DNA from 3 places in the Pseudobacillus sp. FSL P4-0506 genome. Region 2 is predicted to be linked to each of the others. Evidence: riboswitches for the same ligand, from Rfam matches in the RefSeq annotation. Region 2 holds a riboswitch; each other region holds the start of a gene.
The links. Region 2 has a riboswitch for thiamine pyrophosphate ahead of thiW (energy coupling factor transporter S component ThiW). Riboswitches for the same ligand answer to the same signal wherever they lie in the genome.
Positions count from the first base shown of each region.

Region 1: linked by a shared signal. The riboswitch ahead of MKZ02_RS15570 (thiazole synthase) and the one ahead of thiW (energy coupling factor transporter S component ThiW) in region 2 are both predicted to bind thiamine pyrophosphate.
Region 3: linked by a shared signal. The riboswitch ahead of thiC (phosphomethylpyrimidine synthase ThiC) and the one ahead of thiW (energy coupling factor transporter S component ThiW) in region 2 are both predicted to bind thiamine pyrophosphate.

Region 1 is NZ_JBBOOI010000001.1:3,105,219-3,111,965, forward strand. It holds gene MKZ02_RS15560 (thiamine phosphate synthase) at 1-341, opposite strand, end outside; gene thiH (2-iminoacetate synthase ThiH) at 283-1,461, opposite strand; gene MKZ02_RS15570 (thiazole synthase) at 1,477-2,241, opposite strand; TPP riboswitch at 2,318-2,418, opposite strand; gene mscL (large conductance mechanosensitive channel protein MscL) at 2,424-2,837, opposite strand; gene MKZ02_RS15580 (glycosyltransferase family 2 protein) at 2,878-4,305, opposite strand; gene MKZ02_RS15585 (HEAT repeat domain-containing protein) at 4,302-5,354, opposite strand; gene MKZ02_RS15590 (alanine/glycine:cation symporter family protein) at 5,543-6,747, opposite strand, start outside.
Region 2 is NZ_JBBOOI010000001.1:3,661,664-3,668,410, forward strand. It holds gene MKZ02_RS18080 (ABC transporter ATP-binding protein) at 1-505, opposite strand, end outside; gene tenA (thiaminase II) at 477-1,151, opposite strand; gene MKZ02_RS18090 (acetylornithine deacetylase) at 1,254-2,534, opposite strand; TPP riboswitch at 2,662-2,766, opposite strand; gene MKZ02_RS18095 (hypothetical protein) at 3,077-3,484, shown strand; gene thiW (energy coupling factor transporter S component ThiW) at 3,481-3,978, opposite strand; TPP riboswitch at 4,041-4,149, opposite strand; gene MKZ02_RS18105 (ABC transporter substrate-binding protein) at 4,221-5,183, opposite strand; gene MKZ02_RS18110 (ABC transporter ATP-binding protein) at 5,199-5,966, opposite strand; gene MKZ02_RS18115 (FecCD family ABC transporter permease) at 5,963-6,747, opposite strand, start outside.
Region 3 is NZ_JBBOOI010000001.1:1,405,625-1,412,371, reverse strand. It holds gene MKZ02_RS06835 (3-hydroxyacyl-CoA dehydrogenase/enoyl-CoA hydratase family protein) at 1-843, opposite strand, end outside; gene MKZ02_RS06830 (serine protease) at 1,910-2,077, opposite strand; gene thiC (phosphomethylpyrimidine synthase ThiC) at 2,096-3,880, opposite strand; TPP riboswitch at 4,028-4,142, opposite strand; gene MKZ02_RS06820 (polysaccharide deacetylase) at 4,225-5,367, opposite strand; gene MKZ02_RS06815 (DUF1659 domain-containing protein) at 5,546-5,761, shown strand; gene MKZ02_RS06810 (DUF2922 domain-containing protein) at 5,778-5,996, shown strand; gene MKZ02_RS06805 (YvrJ family protein) at 6,053-6,190, shown strand; gene MKZ02_RS06800 (potassium/proton antiporter) at 6,229-6,747, opposite strand, start outside.

The sequences.
Region 1 (6,747 bases), 560 kb from region 2:
CCTTGTATGGCTGCTGCGTCAGCCGGCTCATGAATCGAGCAGCCGGCCTTTATATTTTTAGCAAAGCTTCTCACCTGTCTAAGCGGCAAGCTATTTTCTGTCAGCTGTACACCGCCGGCTCCTGTGGCAAGCGCCACATCTACACGGTCATTTATAATTAGCTTTTCAGCAGGAACCCCCCTAGCGATAAATGTCTCAGCCCAATGAAACAACTCTTTGGCACTGCGTTGTTTCTCTCTAATATGAATAAAATCAACAAACGGATGAATGCTAGCGGCCGCTTCAGACGCCTGCGCCAGTTCGAGCTTTCCCGTTGTGATGGCATGAAGCCGAAAAGTCATCCGTCTCCTCCTCCACCGCCAAGATATCCCAATCTTTTGAAACAGGCTGATAGCCCAGCTGTTTTAGTCTCTTTTTCACTTCATCTACCGAACGATTATCAGAAATCTCAAATTGGCTATTGTTTTCTTTTTTGTTAGCATATCCGCCTACAACAGTAGAGGAGGCAGCAGACATTTTTGTTACCCCGAGCTTAATGAGATGATCCCTGAGTTCCGCCTCTTCACGTGTAGAGAGTGTAATACCTGCTCGCGGCATAAATAGACGAAAGGCGAGCATAGCCTGGACAAGGTCTTTATCCTCTACATTAACCCGCGGCTCGAATCCACCCAGGTTCGGACGAATGCGAGGAAAAGAAACGGCAATTTCTGTTTCTATATATTTTTTCTGCAAATACCTTGCATGCAGAGCGGTGAAAAATACTTCCTTCTGCCAATTATCCATTCCAAGCAGGGCGCCGATATTGACTGATCTCATCCCAGCCTGACAGCCTCTCTCTGGTGCATCAAGACGGTAACGGTAATTTCTTTTTGGTCCTTTTATATGAATCTCTTTATACACTTCCTCATTGTATACCTCCTGGTAAACCGTGAGCCCATCTACCCCAGCCTGAAAAAGCTGATGATATTCTTCCGTATCAAGCGGCTGTACCTCGATGGCGATTGAAGAGGCATGCTTTCTCAAAATTTTTGCGCCTTCTGCCAGATAAGCTACCGATGAATGAATACGTGATTCTCCTGTCAGCAAAATAACGTGCTGAATCCCCATATCCTTTAACGCCTTTGCTTCCTGGTCAATTTCTAATGACGTTAACTTTCGTCTTGGAAAATCATTATCAAAGCTAAAGCTGCAGTAAGCACATTTATTCACACAATAGTCTGTTAAGTAAAGCGGGGCATACAAGGAGATTACTTTACCAAAATTCCGAACTGTTAATCGCTGGGCTTTTTGAGCCATTTCTTCTAAACGTTCGCCGCCTGCAGGGGAAAGAAGCGCCAATAGGTCTTGTTCATTCAAATCGTCTTTATTTAAAGCTCTATCTACATCGGTTGTCGTCATGCTAGCTAACCACTCTTCATATGGTTGATCTTTGATTGAACGGTACACCTCATAAAAACTCAAAAAAATCCCTCCTTTTTAACGTAAAAATCCAGTTAACGGGGAGGAAGCGGCTGCTTTTTGCGACACTGCTCCCAGCCCCGCCAGATAAGCCTGTCTTCCAGCCTTAACAGCTAAATTGAACGCTTTAGCCATGCTTACCGGGTCATCAGCTGTGGCAATTGCCGTATTGACTAGCACCGCGTCAGCCCCCATCTCCATGGCTTCAGCTGCCTCAGACGGTTTGCCGATCCCTGCATCAACAATAATAGGCAGTGTTTTTTCTTCTATTAGAATCCGAATCATTTCCTTCATCCGGATGCCCCGGTTTGACCCTATCGGTGAACCGAGCGGCATAATGGCTGCCGCCCCAGCATCTGCTAGCTTTTTTGCTGCCATTAAATCCGGATTCATATAAGGAAGAACAATAAATCCTTCGTTAGCAAGGATTTCTGTGGCTCGAATGGTTTCTTCATTATCAGGCAACAAATATTTCTGATCGGAAATGACCTCAATTTTAATCCAGTTGCCCATCCCAGCGGCTCTGGCCAGTCTTGCAATTCTAACTGCCTCCTCGGCATTTCTAGCTCCTGAGGTATTGGGCATGATAATCATATTCGGCGGAATATCTTCTAAAATATTTTCATGCTCCGCTTCTAAATCTACCCTTCTCACCGCCACGGTAACTACTTCTGATTCTGATTCAGCAAAAGCCTGTTTCATGACCGAGTGATCTGCAAACTTTCCTGTGCCGGTAAAAAGCCGATTCGTTAACTTCGCTCGACCAATCATCAATTCATCCATTTATATTCCTCCTTTTTGCAATAAAAAAAGCCTGCCACAACGGCAGGCTTTTCTTTATGTACACCAAATAAACATACATAAATAAAGACAGCTTCCCTCCGTTGGTACTAACCAAATCAGGTTCAAGGGTTAGATGCATGCATCCTCTCAGCCTTAAAGGCACCCCTAGCTAAATTTTCTATTTAATTTTCTCTATTATACTCTGAATCTTCTAAATTGTTAAGCGTTTTTTGCGATTTTAATAAATCTCTAATTTCTGTAAGGAGCTCTTCCTCTTTTGAAAGTGAAGGCGTCTCCTCCTCCTTTTCCTGACGGTATAACTTATTAAATACCCGTACAAAGAGAAAAAGAGCAAATGAGATAATTAAAAAATGAACAATGGATTGTATGAAGAGACCATATTTCACCTCAGCTCCTCCGAAGCGAAACATTAACTTTGAAAAATTAATGCCCCCTATAAGCAGTCCAATGATCGGCATAATAATGTCCTGCACGAGAGAAGAAACGATTTTACCAAAAGCAGCTCCGATAATAACACCGATCGCCAGATCAATGACATTGCCGCGCATGGCAAATTTCTTAAATTCTTGCAACAACTTGGTTAAACTCCTTTCAGCTATCCTTTCAACGACCAACTCATTTTGACTCAACCTTGGCTCCTACACCAATCCGTTTCATCTCGCCCCAATCTTTCTTGCCAGCTAAAAATTGTAAAAAACCTTCTACCCGCCACTTGATCGTCAAAGGACGATACCAGAAGGTTTCAGAGAGCGCATAGAAAAATAGCTTCACAATATTGGCTGGTTTCGGATATTTCCTCAAGCTCCATTCTTCCAGAAGCACACCGCTCATAGATAAAATAGAACCGTATAAAAAAGATAGAGAAGCCATCAATATAGTGACCTCGGCATTAATAAATGAAAATAGGACCCCGAATAGGATAAGAATATAGCCGGCTAATTCAACGAATACACCCATCAGCTCAATCAAAAAGAAATAAGCCATGGATAGCACGCCTACAAGTCCATATTTAGGATTGAACAGCATATCTTTATGGTTCCAAATTACTTCGCAGAGCCCACGATGCCACCGCTGGCGCTGTCTACGCAAATAAAGCGCAGACTCTGGAGCTTCTGTCCAGCAGACGGGGTCCGGAACATACAGTATCTTTTTATTGAGCCCTTCTTCTTTAATCATCCGGTGCAGGCGCACCACAAGGTCCATGTCTTCTCCAACGGTGTTTGTGCGATAGCCGCCAATCCGAATGACTGACTCCTTCTCAAAAACGCCAAATGCGCCTGATATAATCAGCAGCAGATTATGACGGCTCAATCCAATACGGCCTATTAAGAAGGCCCGTAAATATTCGATCACTTGCATAATGACAAAGGGTTTGTTGGATAAATCCACGGTCATCACTTCTCCGCCTTCAATATGACAACCATTGGCGATCCGCACACTCCCGCCGACAGCAATCACTTCGCCATCTGAGTCGAGAATCGGCTTTATGACTTTCAGGAAAGCATTTCTTTCTAAGACAGAATCCCCGTCAAGTGAACAGACGTAAGGATAATGTGATAAGTTCATCCCAGCGTTCAAAGCATCTGCTTTTCCGCCGTTTTCCTTGTCGATCATATAAACATTTTTATAAATGGTCGAACGATAGATCCCTTTAACCTCTGCTGTTGGAATTCTTGTACGCAGCACTGTATTCGTCTTTACCATTTGGAATGACTCAATCATCGTTTCCACTGTGCTATCCTTCGATCCGTCATTGATCACAATCACTTCATATTCCGGATAATAAATGCTAAGGAGAGAACGAACACTGTTATAAATGCCTGCTTCTTCGTTATAGGCAGGCACGAGAATAGAGACAGGTTTTGTGTCAAAGGAATCAAGCAGGTCTTCTTCCGCTTCTTTAGAATTAAAGCCGTATTGGCTTCGCAGTTGCTTTGCTGAAATGAATAAAATAACAAAATAAAATAACAGCACAACTATTGTATACGAAATAAATAACCATGACAAAAAAGTGACAAGGCTGCTAATAAATTGGACAATCATATTATCGCTCCTTCGCTTTCAAGCCACTGGGCAGCCATATCTTTTGCATAGCGGTCGTGATGAGTTTCTATTATATGCTGCAGAATCAGTGCACCATCAGCATACTTTTGAAGAGCTTCCCCGGCAGCATTGCGAACAAACCAGTTTTCATCCGCAATTAATTTTGTGAGCTGGGGCAGGAAACGATCTTTTTTTGCTGCGCCGGCTAACTTGGCAAATAGCATTCTTTCCTGCCAATGAGAAGAGTAGCTAAATGAATAGATATCCGCTGAATCATCAGCATACCCGAACAAATACAATACTTTTAAAGCAGCAATTCGAAGCTCTAAATGCGACTGTTTCAATTGGTCTACAATAAAAGGAATATATCGATAATCCTGTGTTTCTGCCATCCACTCAATGATCGCCTGTTTAAAAATATTGTTTAACTTCTCATAGTTTTCAATAAAAAACGATTGGTATGTACCGTTAAACCTTCTTAATACGTCCTTATATAAAGCTTTAGAGAACGGTGGGGTAAGTTGGATGAGATCTGTAGCCAACGCTTTAGATTGTAGTGAAGCCAAAACCCGAATGGCTTCCGTCTGCTCTGCCTTCGTTTGAAACGAATCTTCTGCCAGAGCAAGCCACAAGTATGGTGCAAAAGAGGCCATATGGAAATTTTCTATATGATACAAGACGTTCATTCTTATGCTCCATCGCCTTTTTGTTAATCGCCGACGATACTCCTCTTTTAACCATTCTTCAGCAAGCATCGTAATCATGGCCGCTATTTCTTCACCCTTAAACATTTTAGAAGCTTCCTCCAGCAATTCTTCGAGCGCCTGGAGGTTAAGCGGATGACTACTCAACCATCGATTGTGTAAATCTTTTTCATCCCCTAACAAGTAGGCAAAAAGATCCGGACGCAAGTAAGCCTTTATTGATTCTACTTTCTCTGCCTTTCTATTTGTGTTTACTTTTTGGATCAATAGAAAAGCAAGCAAAAAAAGCAAAATCATGACAAGTGCCAAGTCTATATATAAGATCACTTTCAATGTATCACTCAACTTTGCTCACCCGCTTTATTATCGCCTAATAGTTAATTTATCGATTGATTTCTATATTCCACTAACTAAAAACAATAAACAGTTATTTCCTTTTATATTCTATCAAAGTTTGCACCGACCGATGTCTAGATAAAAGGAAATGTCAAGGTTGCCTCTATAGAAAGAAGCATAAGACAGCGGATGCTGCCTTATGCTTGTCCTTCCTCCTGCCGTTTTCTTTCCCAGGAGTCTGCTTTGCCGATTCCTTCAATTGAATCCGCATAAAAAACAGGCTCTTTTCCGGCTCTTCGCTGTTGTTGATAATCTTTTAGGGCTGCTACAGCAATTTTATACAGCATCGCGATAGCAACCAAATTGATTAGCGCCATGATGGCCATAAACAGGTCCGCCATGTCCCAGACAAGACTGATTTTTGCAATTGAGCCAAAGTACACCATGCCAATAACGGCCATTCTGTAAATAAACAAAGCGATCGGAGAGTTTTTAATAAATTCCAGATTCGTTTCGCCATAATAATAGTTTCCGATCACAGAACTGAATGCGAATAGAAAAATAGCCACAGCTAAAAAGATAGCTGCCCATTCACCGATATGCACAGACAAAGCGGACTGGGTTAAGTTAATGGAAGAAGCATCTTCCCTTAAGTATTGTCCTGACAACAAAATAATGAAAGCTGTAGCGGAGCAAACGACGATCGTGTCGACAAATACACCAAGCGTTTGGATGAGCCCTTGTTTCACAGGATGACTGACAGAAGCGGCTGCCGCTGCATTTGGAGCCGATCCCATTCCCGCTTCATTCGAAAATAGTCCCCGTTTAATTCCGTTCATAACCGCAGCCCCAAGCGTACCGCCTACTGCTTCCTCCATACCGAAAGCATTTTTGATAATTAACATAAACATAGCCGGGATTTCTGTGATATTGATAATTAGAACAAATAAGGCCACAAGAATATAAACAATAGCCATAACAGGTACGAGCACCTGCGTAACATGAGCAATTCGCTTAAGACCGCCAAAAATAATTAAAGCTGTGAGTATGCACAGAACAAGGCCAACAATAGGCTTTGATACGTTAAAGCTTTCATTCATAGCAATGGAAATAGTGTTAGACTGAACAGCATTAAAAACAAGGCCAAAACAAAAGGTGATGGTAACAGCGAAAATGATTCCCATCCATCTTTTATTCAGCCCTCTTTCCATATAATATGCAGGGCCGCCACGAAAGCCATTTTCATCTTTCACCTTGTAGATCTGAGCGAGCGTACTCTCTATGAAACTAGACGCTGCTCCAATGAAAGCGATCAGCCACATCCAAAAAACAGCGCCGGGACCGCCGGCAGCAATAGCCGTCGCTACACCCGCTAGGTTGCCTGTTCCAATTCTTGAAGCTG
Region 2 (6,747 bases):
GCAAAAGAATGTTTGATCCGCTCAATGATGTCCGCAAGAAAGAAACGCGCTGTCTCATGCCTCCAGATAGCTCATGAGGGTACCGCCCCTCTGTTCCTTCTAAACCAAATTCTTTCAGCAAAAGATGAACTTGCCTGCGTGCTTCTTCTTTCCGGATTCCTCTCAATTCAAGAGGAAGGGCGGCATTTTCGATAATTGTCCGCCACGGCATGAGCAGATCTTGCTGAGGCATGTAACCGACCTTTCCAAGACGTGATTCCTGCTCTTCCCCATTGATTAAAATTCGTCCCTCATCCTGATTTTCAAGCCCGGTAATTAACCGGAATAGTGTACTTTTCCCTGATCCGCTTGCTCCGATAATAGAAATGAATTCGCCCTCATAAACCTCCGCATTTATCCTCTGCAAAATAGGAACAACGTGCCTGTTTTTTTTGTCTTTATAGGAAAAGGTAACATGTTGAAATTCAAGAACTTTTTTATTCTTCTCCCGGCCACATTTGCTCATGAAACGCCATCTCCCAGAACATATACTCATAACGGGTTGTATTTAAGAAAATTTCTTCCAGTCTCGCAAGCTCTCTTTCACTCTTTCCTGCTGTATGCTCATCTAAAAGCTCAATACACCATGTGGCGAGTTCACCAAACTCTTTAGATGAATACATTTTGATCCAGCCACCATATAACTCATGCTCGCTGGCTCCTGGAATTTCATTTAGCTCTTTGCCGATCTCCCAATAGCTCCACGCACATGGAAGAAGAGCGGCAATCAACTCGGCAAGCGTGCCATTCTGACTGACATGAAGCATGTAATGCGTATAAGCAAGCGTAATTGGAGACGGCTTGGCCTGTTCAAGCTCTTCCTCAGAAATGCCAAAACGGGCTGCATACTGGCGGTGAAGTGCCATTTCAAAATTAAGTGTTTCATTCAGCAATGAAGCGAATTTCCCCATCGTTTCTACATCTGTTGCTTTGACTGCTCCAAGGGCAAATACCTTAGAATAATCAATTAAATATAAATAATCCTGAACCATATAAAAACGAAACTTCCGCTGGTCGAGCGTGCCGTCCCCAATTCCTCTCACGAAAGGATGATGATGATTTTTTCTCCAGATCGGCTGAAGTTTTTCATGAAGCCTTTCACTGAACTTTATATTCGTGCTACTCACTTTCATATGTGATTCCTCCTCTAAAGATCATCTATACATATTTCTGTTGTGCCTATAGCTGTTCACAACCCAGAGTATTCATCTTACCTATCCATGCTTCGGTGTGTGACACCAAGTGTAGATAAACGACAAAATCACTTTCGTGTAATCGACAAGCTGTTCAATCGACAGCTGCTCATTGATCGAATGAGCATTCATTAAATCCCCCGGTCCATAGATAACGGTAGGAATACCGGAATCAGCAAGCCATCCCCCATCTGTAACAGTTGGGGAAATATCAATCATCGGAGCCTTACCAAGCACATCTGAGTGAGACTGGGTGAGAATTTGTACAGCAGCGTGACTCCCATCTACTTCAAAAGAAGGAAACACTTCTCCCCTTTCTTCAATCATTGATGTGCCACCCCACTTAAATGAAGGAGGGTTATGCCTCATCCATACATCTCCGTTTGCTACATGACGAATATGATCTTCCACCTCCTTAGCTACCTGTTCATAGGTTTCATTGGGATAATAGTGAACAGTAATCCAAAGCCGGCATTCGTCGGCAATAAAAGCGGCGTGTCTCCCGCCTTCAATAACAGCGGGATTAATTGTATTTGTCCCCGGCGAAAATCCTGGATAGCTTTTAGTTACCGCCCAGTGGCGCTCCAATTCCTGCAGCCCTTCAATGATTTTCATCATTTTTTCTATAGCACTGGCTCCAAACAACTTTCCGCCGGCATGTACCATATTTCTTCGAGTCGCATCGTGATACGTTTGGTTGCTTTTTAAAGTAATCCAGCCTGTAATCACGCCTCCCTGCCCTTGTATATGTAGATCACTCGTATCAACAACTACCGCAAAGTCCGCTTTATAGCCCCGTTTGCAGCACTCCAGCGTACCAGCTTCACCTACCTCTTCACCGATAACCGATTGAAAAAGCACGTCCCCCGGAAGCGTCATTCCTGCATCATGGAGCAGCTGTAAAGCGAATAAAGCACCAGCAAGCCCTCCTTTCATGTCAGCGGCCCCGCGTCCAATCACTGATCCCTCCTTGACAACAGCCTGAAATGGATCGGCTTCCCACCCCTCATCTTCATGTATTTCTGCCACGTCTATATGTCCATTAATAATTAAACTTTGGTACTTCTCAGCATCTGTCCCTGGCCATCTTCCAACAACATTCGGGTCATTTGGGTGCACGTCCCATCTATCTACCGAAAAATCTAAGCCTTTTAAAAAATCAGCTATAAACGACTGGGCTTCTGCAGTATTTCGTGCCGGAGGAGCAGGCGTTTCGAAAGAGATCAGCTTCTTCAATAAATGAACGATCTCTTCCTGACGGCGCTCCACTTGTTCCAGGAGTATATCTAGCTTTTTTTCCATAGCCATCCCCTCTCTATTGACATGTAGACTAATATTATTACCTACACGTAAAAAAACCGCTCCTCATCAAGGGAAGCGGCTGTATAATTTTTTATCTTGCTGCAGGATTAGAAAGACTGCAGTTCAATATCAGGATACGACCTCTTCCCTCCGCTGGCATTATCCAGTTCAGGTAATAAGGGTTGAGGCCATTTACCTCTCTCAGCTTTTGCAAGCACCCCCAAGGACCAACTATTCAATTAGATTCTGCTGTTAGCTTGATCGTAATCACCAGTAATTTTCAATAAAATTTATGCTATTTAAATAGATAGTATTGATCATTTATTTTTCCCAATAGCCGTATATTAATAGAAGAGGCTAAAGATAAAGACTCCTCTGTACACATCAGGCTAATTGGAAAAAATCATCTTGCAAGGACCGTCACCTCATACGGAACGAAGTGGCCATCGGGTCATGAGTTCTACAGTAAAACAGATAACGAAGAAAGCAAGCATTTGTTAATGGCTGAGAAGTCTTACTTTTTAGGAAGGAGTGACACCGGGTTGTATTATTCTTATCCGTTTCAAAATCTTTACATGGCCCCGTTTGCAGGCACTTATCCTCACCATCGAGCCCTTCAACCAGTGGCCTCATGTCATCCTCCGTCCTTAAGGCCTTATCCTGAAGTGAATCCTGCTTTATTTAAACAATCCGCTCAATCAATCAAGCAGCTGCTGAATGAAACAAATTTGCTGTTAAATAAATTAACAGATAGCAGCGACTTTGCTCTTCGATTAATGACTGCTGCCCAGGCTGCCAATCGGCAAGAAGTGGAACGGCTGGTGCGATCAGCTGGTATATCAAGAAAAACAAATATTTCATTTAACCCTGATTCCTTCCGAATTGAGCTCAGAACCACTGCAGCAAACTTAGAATGCTGCAAGTTGGCTATTGCCCTTCGGTGGCGTTAAGGCTCTAACCGATATTTCCATGCGTTCAATTTAACTAGTCGCCTTACGAGCAAGAGACCGATAATTGATCCTGACAAGCTGCTGACGAGAAAAGCTGGCAAGAAGAAAAAAGCACCAGCCGCTGTTCCCATCAATATCTTTGCATAGGGAACGGCAAATAAAGGAGCAATGATTCCTGACCCAGTCATTTCTCCGATAGAAGCGGCCCATGTTCGGCTTGTTTTTTGATAAATATAGCCGGCGAGAAATGCACCAATCATGCCTCCCGGAAATGCTAGAAGTGAACCGGTTCCCATTAAATTTCTTAATAAACCAGTAACAAAGGCGATCATTACCGCCGGCCCCGGGCCAAGCAGCACACCGGCAATGACATTTACCGCATGCTGGACAGGGTAAGCCTTCGCTACACCGGCGGGAAACCAGACTAGCGAAGAGCCGAAGGTGGCAATCGCAGTAAATAAAGCCATATAAGCCATTTTTTGTACTCGATTCATTCGCATTCCCCCATACGAAAAAGCCGCATCCTCATCTGGATACGGCTGCAGTAAGTAAAATAGTGATAAATAATCTACTTTCCTACGCTGGTATCAACCAGATCAGGTTCAAAGAGTTGAAAAGCCATGTGCTTTTCTCTCAGCCTCTAACAGGCACCTCTAGTAGCTTCTTAATATTAACTTCTCTTTTATTATAGATGGAAATGATGAAAATGGAAAGAGGCGTCAGTAAGATTCTCTTTTTATTTTGAAAACTTTTCCGGATAAAGGCCTTCTGCTAATGTCTTCAGTGCTAATGGTGCACGTATGCCTTCCGCACCAGCCGACAAAGGCATAGTTATAATTCGGTTATTTTCAATAGCCTCTACATCAGCCAATTCTTTTTTTGAGAGCAGAAATTTTTTCTTTTGCTCTGCCGTTTGATCCCCGTAATCCATAATGACAATAACATCTGGATTGCGCTCGATTACCGCTTCCCAGCTCACACTCGTCCACCCCTTATTCACATCCTGGAAAATGTTTTTTGCCCCCGCCTTTTCAATCAATTTTGTTAAATAGGTATTGGCAGCAGTAAGCGGTTTGTCTTCTCCGCTGTCATAGACAAATACTTTTAATGGCAGACTAACAGTCCCAATTTGCTGAACTGTTTCGTCTATTTCTTTTTTCATTGAACTAACAAGATTTTCCGCTCGCTTTTCGATGTGAAAAATCTTTCCGATATTTTTAATGTCGGTATATACATCTTCCAATGTCGGGGATGTTTTGCTAGAAGACTGCTGAACATAAACAGGAATACCTGCGGCCTCCAGCTCTTCCGGGGTGCCGAGAGTCTTTTCTGTGAAGGCACTTTTCCACCCGGCATAAGCAAAATCAGGTTCAGCAGCAAAAAACACTTCTTTGGACGGGTACTGTGCCGCCAATACTGGCACTTTTCTATACGCCTCCTCCAATTCGGGAAGAATGCGATCATCCAGATAAGCTGTGCCTACCATAGAGTCTTCAAGCCCAAGCGCAAGCATGATTTCAGTTGCATGCTGATTCAATGCTACCGCTCTCTTTGGTGCAGCTGCCGTTCCCCATTCATCTGTTATCTTCTCCGCCGTTTTGCTGGCCGAACTCGAACTCTCATGATTGAAGCTCGCAAAGACCCATAGTGCAGCTATGCAAATAACTCCAGTTAAAATCCATATATTTTTTTTAATCATTTTGTTTCCCCCTTTTCACACATGAGCCAAAAATGTAATATGCGGTTTGTTTGTCCGCGGATGTATCTGGATCTCTCCATCTACTCCAAACACTTCTTTCAGCATGTCCTTGCTTAAAACCGCTGAGGGTGTTCCAGAACAAATCATGCGTCCCCCATTCATAACGTATATATAGTCGCAATAGAACGCGGCCAGATTTAAATCATGCAGAGCAGCCAAAACAGTAATCGGCAGCTTTTTGACAAGGTCGAGCAGTTGCAGCTGATGTCTGATGTCTAAATGGTTGGTTGGCTCATCAAGAATAACCATGCCCGCCTTCTGAGCAAGTGCTCTCGCAATAAACACCCGCTGTTTTTCTCCCCCAGATAACTGCTGAAAGCTACTTTGGCCATACTCGACCATGTCTACATAAGCTAAAGATTCGTGAATAATCTGTCGGTCCTCTTCTGTTTCATGTTGAAAAAATTTTTTATAAGGGTGACGGCCCATTGCTACGATTTCTTCAACGGTAAAATCAAATGGCACAGCAGCCTCTTGACTTACGACAGCCAGTTGTTTTGCTGCTTGCTTTGCCGGCATTTCATGCAGCCCTTTGCCATTAAGCCATACCTTTCCGCTATCTGGTGTTAAAATCCGAGAAGCGTTCTTCAATAAAGTGGATTTCCCACTTCCATTAGGACCAATAACGCCAATGAACTGTTTATCAGCCGCTTGTAGTGAAATATCGTCAATGATAAACTTGCCGTTTGCTGAATAACTAACATTCTCAACGAGTAGTTTCATCGGCCGCCTCCCCCAAACGAATAGGAGCTGTGCCGCAAGAGCCAAATAAAAAATGGCCCTCCACAAAAAGCGGTAACTACACCAATCGGCAGCTCCTCTGGCGCAAGCAGCAAGCGGGCTGCTGTATCTGACCAAATCACAACGAGCATGCCAAGCAGTGCACTAACTGGAATCACACGCTTATGGTCGGAACCGAGCAATAGCCGGGCTAGATGAGGCACCATTAATCCTACAAAGCCAATAGAACCACTCACTGCCACTACTGCACCGGTAATTAAAGAAGCAACAACAATAAGGATCTTTCGAAAAACATCTGTATTTACTCCAAGTGTTCCTGCCGCTTCTTCCCCCATTAACAAAGCATTCAACGATGAAGAGGCAGATAATAAAAAGAGGACACTGCCAGCAATTATTAGCGTCGGAATCGCTAAGTGTTCCCACTTGGCTCCAGCAAGGCTACCCATCATCCAAAACATGACTTCTCGAATCCCCGATTCTTTCGGTGCTAATGTCACAATAAAATTGGTTACAGCGGACAGCGTCATCGAAACAGCTACACCGGCCAGCAATAGGCGTGTCGTGAGAATCTTTCCGCCTTCCTGGGCGATTATGTACACGGCTCCCATTGCTATCATGGCACCGGTAAAAGCGCCAGTAGTTAAGGCATATTGTCCAAAGACAGGCAGAGCGCCAAATAAAATAACGAGCGTTGCTACTACTGAAGCACCTGAAGATACGCCTAAGATATAAGGATCGGCAAGTGAATTTCGTACCAATGCCT
Region 3 (6,747 bases), 2.3 Mb from region 2:
TACTTGTTTTTCTTCTCCTTCTACTTGCTCGTAAACATTGTTGGCCACATGAATAAACGTATCAAGCCCCACTACATCAAGCGTGCGAAACGTGGCACTTTTCGGCCGGCCAATTAATGGCCCGGTAATGGAATCTACTTCACCGGCGGAAAGTCCGGAATTTGTCATTTCCTGAACCGTTTTCAGCAATCCGTATGTTCCAATACGATTGGCAATAAAGTTTGGCGTATCCTTGGCGACTACTACTCCTTTACCGAGAGTATCCTCACCAAACGTCTTCATATATTGGAGTACTTCTTGATCGGTATCTTTCGTTGGAATGATTTCGAGCAGCTTTAAGTAACGTGGCGGATTAAAAAAGTGGGTACCGAGAAAGTGACGGCGGAATTCTTCTGAACGCCCTTCCGCCATCGCCTCGATGGATATTCCTGACGTATTCGAGCTGACAATGCTGCCGGGCTTTCTATATTTTTCTATCGTTTCAAACACTTGTTTTTTTACATTTAAGTTTTCTACCACCACTTCAATGATCCAATCAACATCTTTTAGTTGTTCTAAATCATCCTCTAGATTTCCCGCTGTAATATATTGAATGTTGTTCTTCGATGTGAGCGGAGCAGGCTTTTGCTTTAGCAGCTTTTTCAAAGCATTGGCAGCGAATTTATTTCTGATTTCTTTATCGTTAATTGTAAAACCTTTCGCTTCCTCTTCTTTTGTGAGCTCGCGCGGAATAATATCTAATAATAAAGTCGGGATACCGATATTCGCCAAATGAGCAGCAATTCCTGAACCCATTACGCCTGAACCTAAAACGGCAGCCTTTTGAATGTGCTGAACCAACATAATTCCCCCTTCACATCTTTGAATGAATGCTCATTCATTATTTCTATTACTAATATAACCCAACCTTTCATTTGGTGCAACGAATAAAGAAGAAAAAATTGAAATTTTCAAACTTCATTTGATTTCTTTCGCAAAATGGATGCCTCTCTTCCTCCTTTAAAAACTAGATTATATAAATATTGACCTAAATTCCTACTATTTTTATGTTGTAAAATTGTTAAAGAACTCATATAAAATATCCTATCAGCTTACTTACATCGCCTTAAGGACATATGCTATTTTTTCTGCATTTAGCTGTATGGTTTTTCTTCATTTTAGTAAAAGGACGTAAACCTTTAACTGTGCTCCAATTCAATTAACTCCTTTAATTGAAAGCTGTTAGACAGAGCACTTTCTGAGAATACAAATAAAAGACTGCCTTCAGTCCACTACCTTGAAGACAATCTTCACTTCACACACTTTATTCCAATGTTCATTTATATACATGCTCAACCATCATAATTAATTAGCGAAGTACCTGATTATTTGGAACCCTCTGTCTCATCCCAACTAGCAAAAAGCGAGTATCTTCATCGTCCTTCCTCCATAATCGTTACATTAAAAATAGCAGGGTCAAGGTAGCGGCTCAATAATCGATTAGCCAGTCAAAAGATTCAAGGTTAGTGAGAAAATATTGCAAGGGGTTAGACTTCTATGAGCAAGGTGATTGGTTTAATACTATAAGGAAACGTATCTGCTAACAAGAATGATCCTAATCGCGCGCTCTCCACATAACTCCTCGCCCAAGTTTTTTTAGTCTCTCTGTTTATCCTGTCCCTTGCTGCTCAGAAGAGGGGTCCATTCTCATTGATTTTGAAAATCATTATCAATTATAGTTGACATTCATTCTCAATTAAAATATGATAAATACATGAACAGTTTACTTGTCCCGTTGCTGTTCTCTCATCAGAAAGAATAATATGCACAGCGGCTGTGCGAATGCCCACCCGCACAGCCCCCCTTAATGCATTCTTTACCTCTCTTTTTTATAAAAACGGCCGCGAGAATCTTCTCGCGGCCGTTCACTTTAATAATATAAAACATTCACTTTTTTACATTTGGCACAAGTTTCATAATACTGATTACCTCTATAATGATGGTCACAATTTTGCTGAATGAGCCTTAAACGATTTTGTAGAAGGACCAGCTTTGCTTTTAATTGATCAATTTCCCGTTCAATTTTATGGACAGTCATCTGCATTTCTCCTCCCGCTCACTGGTATATACTGCTGCCGGCTTGCTTGAACTCCTTCGCCTTTTGCTCCATCCCCTTTTCAAATGCTTCATCTGTATTTATTTCATTTTCCTTAGCATAATTGCGAATATCTTGAGAAATCCTCATGCTGCAAAACTTCGGGCCGCACATTGAACAGAAATGAGCAGTTTTTGCGCCCTCCGCCGGCAAGGTTTCATCGTGATATTCCAGCGCACGTTCCGGATCTAAGGACAGGTTAAACTGATCTCTCCAGCGAAATTCAAATCGTGCTTTTGACAGCGCGTTATCCCTCTTATGAGCTCCGGGGTGCCCTTTCGCCAAATCGGCAGCATGAGCAGCAATTTTGTAAGTCACTACCCCAGTGCGTACATCATCCCGATTGGGCAACCCTAAATGCTCTTTCGGTGTGACATAGCAAAGCATCGCTGTGCCGTACCAGCCGATCATCGCGGCTCCAATTGCAGAGGTAATATGGTCATAGCCTGGGGCAATGTCCGTTGTTAGCGGACCCAGTGTGTAGAAAGGGGCTTCCTGGCAAACTTCAAGCTGCTTATCCATATTCTCTTTAATAAGGTGCATAGGCACATGGCCGGGTCCTTCTATCATTACTTGCACATCGTGTTCCCATGCAATTTTAGTCAACTCCCCGAGTGTTTCCAACTCAGCAAATTGTGCCTCATCATTGGCATCAGCAATGGAGCCGGGACGCAGTCCATCTCCTAAAGAGAAAGAAATATCATAGGCTTTCATAATTTCACAGATTTCTTCAAAGTGAGTATATAAAAAATTTTCCTGATGATGATAGAGACACCATTGAGCCATGATTGAACCACCGCGTGAGACAATCCCAGTCATGCGCTTAGCTGTTAATGGCACATAGCGGAGAAGCACTCCAGCATGAATAGTAAAGTAATCTACCCCTTGTTCCGCCTGTTCAATCAATGTATCACGATACACTTCCCAAGTAAGAGCTTCTGCTACACCGTTCACTTTCTCAAGCGCCTGATAAATAGGGACAGTCCCCACTGGAACGGGTGAGTTACGGATAATCCATTCACGGGTCGTATGAATATTCTTTCCTGTCGACAAATCCATAATAGTATCCGCTCCCCAGCGTGTTGCCCATGTCATTTTTTCTACTTCCTCTTCGATTGACGAGGAAACAGCTGAATTACCGATGTTTGCATTAATCTTTACATGAAAATTGCGCCCAATAATCATCGGTTCAATTTCCGGATGATTGACATTAGCTGGAATAATTGCTCTTCCTCTCGCTACTTCCTCGCGGACAAACTCAGGTGACATGTTTTCTCTGATTGCAATGAATTCCATTTCGGGTGTAATGATTCCCTTTTTTGCATAATGAAGCTGCGTAATGTTCTTTCCCTTTTTTGCACGCAGTGGCTGGCGCTTTAACCTAGGGAATAGATGATGATTGGTTCGGGGATCATTTTTCTCTTTATAGCCATTGTCTTCAGGTTTTATCTCTCTTCCTTCATACGCCTCTACATCATTGCGTTCATTAATCCACGGACTGCGAATAGTCGGCAATCCTTTTGTAATATCAAGCGTGTAATGAGGGTCTGTATAAGGACCGCTCGTATCATATACACGCACGGGCGGATTTTCTTCCTCACCAAACGTACCAGTTGTTGGAGTGAGGTTGATTTCACGCATGGGAACTTTTAAATCAGGACGAGAACCTTCAATATAAACTTTCTTACTACCCGAAAAACTGGACATAATGGAAATGTTTTTTTCACTTAATGAGGATGTGGACATAAAAAAATCTCTCCTTTTCAACGGATTAATCGTTTAAGGACGAGATGCAGGGCATAGCATGTGGAAAAGCTCACTCATGTACATAAAAAAGCCGGTGTCCAATCAATGGATGGACCCGGCTAATATGTATGCAGAAGTAATCATAATAAATAACTGTTTTAACTTCCCCACGCTGGTATGAACCAGATCAGGTCCCAAGAGTCAAGAAACTTCATCGCGTTCCTTTCTCAGCCCAGCTCATTGGACTCCCCTAGTTATAACTATTTAATTTGACTCCATTATACATAGAGCTGCTATAAAAGTAAATATGTTTATTCAGAAAATTCCACCGTTTTATCAACTAATTACAGTCTTCCGTCCTTCCAGAAATTCTGGGTTACATGGGCAGAGGGATTGTAAGCTTTCAGTTCATATCCTTCCTTCTTTAAATAAACTAGAATTTGCGGAAGCATTTCTGCAGTGATCTTCTTCTCATGCAGTAAAATGACAACATTCTGATCGCCCTTCTTCTTTTGCAATTTAATTCCCGCTTGAATATTTTGCAAAATACGCGCTTTCGAAGATGTGTTATATTTCCAGTCCTCACTGTCTATATCCCAATCCCACAACCGATAGCCTTTTTTAACTAAAGCATCACGGAATGGCTGTTTTAGATAAGGGGAACTTCCAAATGGAGCCCTAACCAAAACAGAGGACTGGCCAGTCACTTTCTTTAATGTCTGATTTGTTTTTTCCATTTCGTTTATAAAGTTTTGTGGCGACTTATAAAGCGGGTTCACTTTATGGGTTACGCTGTGAAGGGCAAGGTAATGCCCTTCTGCTGCAGCTTTTTTCGCCGCAGCCCCATACCTTGAAATATTGGGTTCAATATAGAAAAATGTTGCTTTCACTTGCTGAGAAGCAAGGGTTTTTAAAATGCTGGCTGATTGAGCACTTGGACCATCATCAAATGTTACATAAGCGACTGGCTTTTTAGCTGGCGGCGGACTTTTCAATCGATCAAAAAACGGTTGATTAGCCACTAAAAACTCTTCGTTGGACAACTTTGATCCAGCCTTCGTATAGAGGCGTACTGTTTTATGCTCACTCAAGTAATCTGCCTGGAAACCAAATTGCTCTGCAATCCAGCGAATTCCAATATAAAACTTGCCATTTTCAGTGTAAGTAACTGCAGGGGCCACAGCTTTCCCGTCGAGCAAGGCTTCCTTCGTTTTGATGTTTACTTTCAGCTGCTGGCCGTTTTTTTCAAAGATATAAACTCCTTCTTTTTCCTTGATGGTTTCTTTTATATATAAATAGCGTGATAGTTTTTCTGATGGAGCAACTGCCTGACCATTGATGATAAAGGCTTCTCCTGTTGTAAACGGCAGCATTTTATCATGGAGCCCTATGTAAATGTTCTTCTTCTCGGCCGCATGAGTCGGCATTCCCCCTGCACAAATAAACAGCAGTAGGAAGCTGCACATGATTATTAATCTTCTCTTCATCTCTCTTACCCCTTTTTTCCCTCTAAATTTTATCTATTTATCTATTTTTCACCATTATAATACATATTTTTCACTTATGTTACAAAAATATTAAAAATATTACTTATTAAATTTTATGCAGGAGGGTATCCTTTATCACTCTTTTTCTGTATGTAGGAAGTGAAAGGAGGTGATCAGCATGGCACAAGCAATATTGATGAAGTCCACGTTAAGTCTCGTCTTTGATCACGGGTTAAATGATGAAGGAAAACCAATTCACAAAACAAAAACTTTTGCCAATGTGAATGAAATGGCAACGGCAACTGAATTAGAAACAGCTGGCACAGCGATTGCTACTTTAACTGATAAACCAGTTGTCACAATTGCAAGGAATGATTATTTTGAAATCAATTAACAGGAGGAAATAAAAAATGGCTAAAGTTCTTCAGTTGCAATTTGCTACCCAGTTAGATAAAACTGCGACATTGTCGATTGAAAACCCTAAAGAACCGATTGACCCATTGGCCGTAAAACAAGCCATGACCGCAATCATTCAGTCAAACGTATTTAACTCGACTTCCGGAGCTTTGACAGGCATCAAAGGGGCTCATGTTATCGACCGCAGCGTGACACCTATTCCCATTAACTAGCAAGCAGAAGGAAAGCCGGTTTCTCGGCTTTCCTACTCTTCATAGGAGGATAAAAAATGGAGACACTCATGCCTTTTATTCAGGAAGTTGGCTTTCCGATTGCCGTCACCTTTTATTTACTTTATAGAATCGAAATAAAACTGGACGGTGTAATCCAATCTATTCAGAACTTGCCTGAAAGAATGCGTAACTAAAAATAAGAGAGGATCACTTGTATACACGTGATCCTCTCTTATGTGAGCTGTTCGCTTTTTTGCTTTTCCTTTCTTTTCATCATCACTTTTTTCAATTCATTTTTCTGCTCTTTCTTCACTAACACGTAAAGCACATCTTCAGGAAAAAGCTTCGTTGACCCTTCCGGAGTAATAAGCTGGTCGCCCCGTATAACAGCGGTAATTAACGTTTTAGGCGGCAAATCAACTTCATGAATGCGCTTATTGGCTGCAGCTGATTCTTCCAAAATGCGCACTTCTACCATCTCGCTGTTCGTCTTGCCAATGGATATAAGTTCCAAACTGTGAGGCGATTCAGTTTTTTTCCCTGCCCGGGTCACACCGAACAATTCAGCGGCTTTAGAAATGCTCGCTCCCTGAATCACTGTGGACAAAAGAACAACGAAAAAGACCACATTAAACATAAGCTGTCCATGTTCAAGTCCCTCCACGAGCGGATATGTCCCTAAAATAATCGGGACCGCTCCTTTTAAACCTGCCCATGAAATAAAAAGCTTTTCCCTGACGTTCATTTTCGA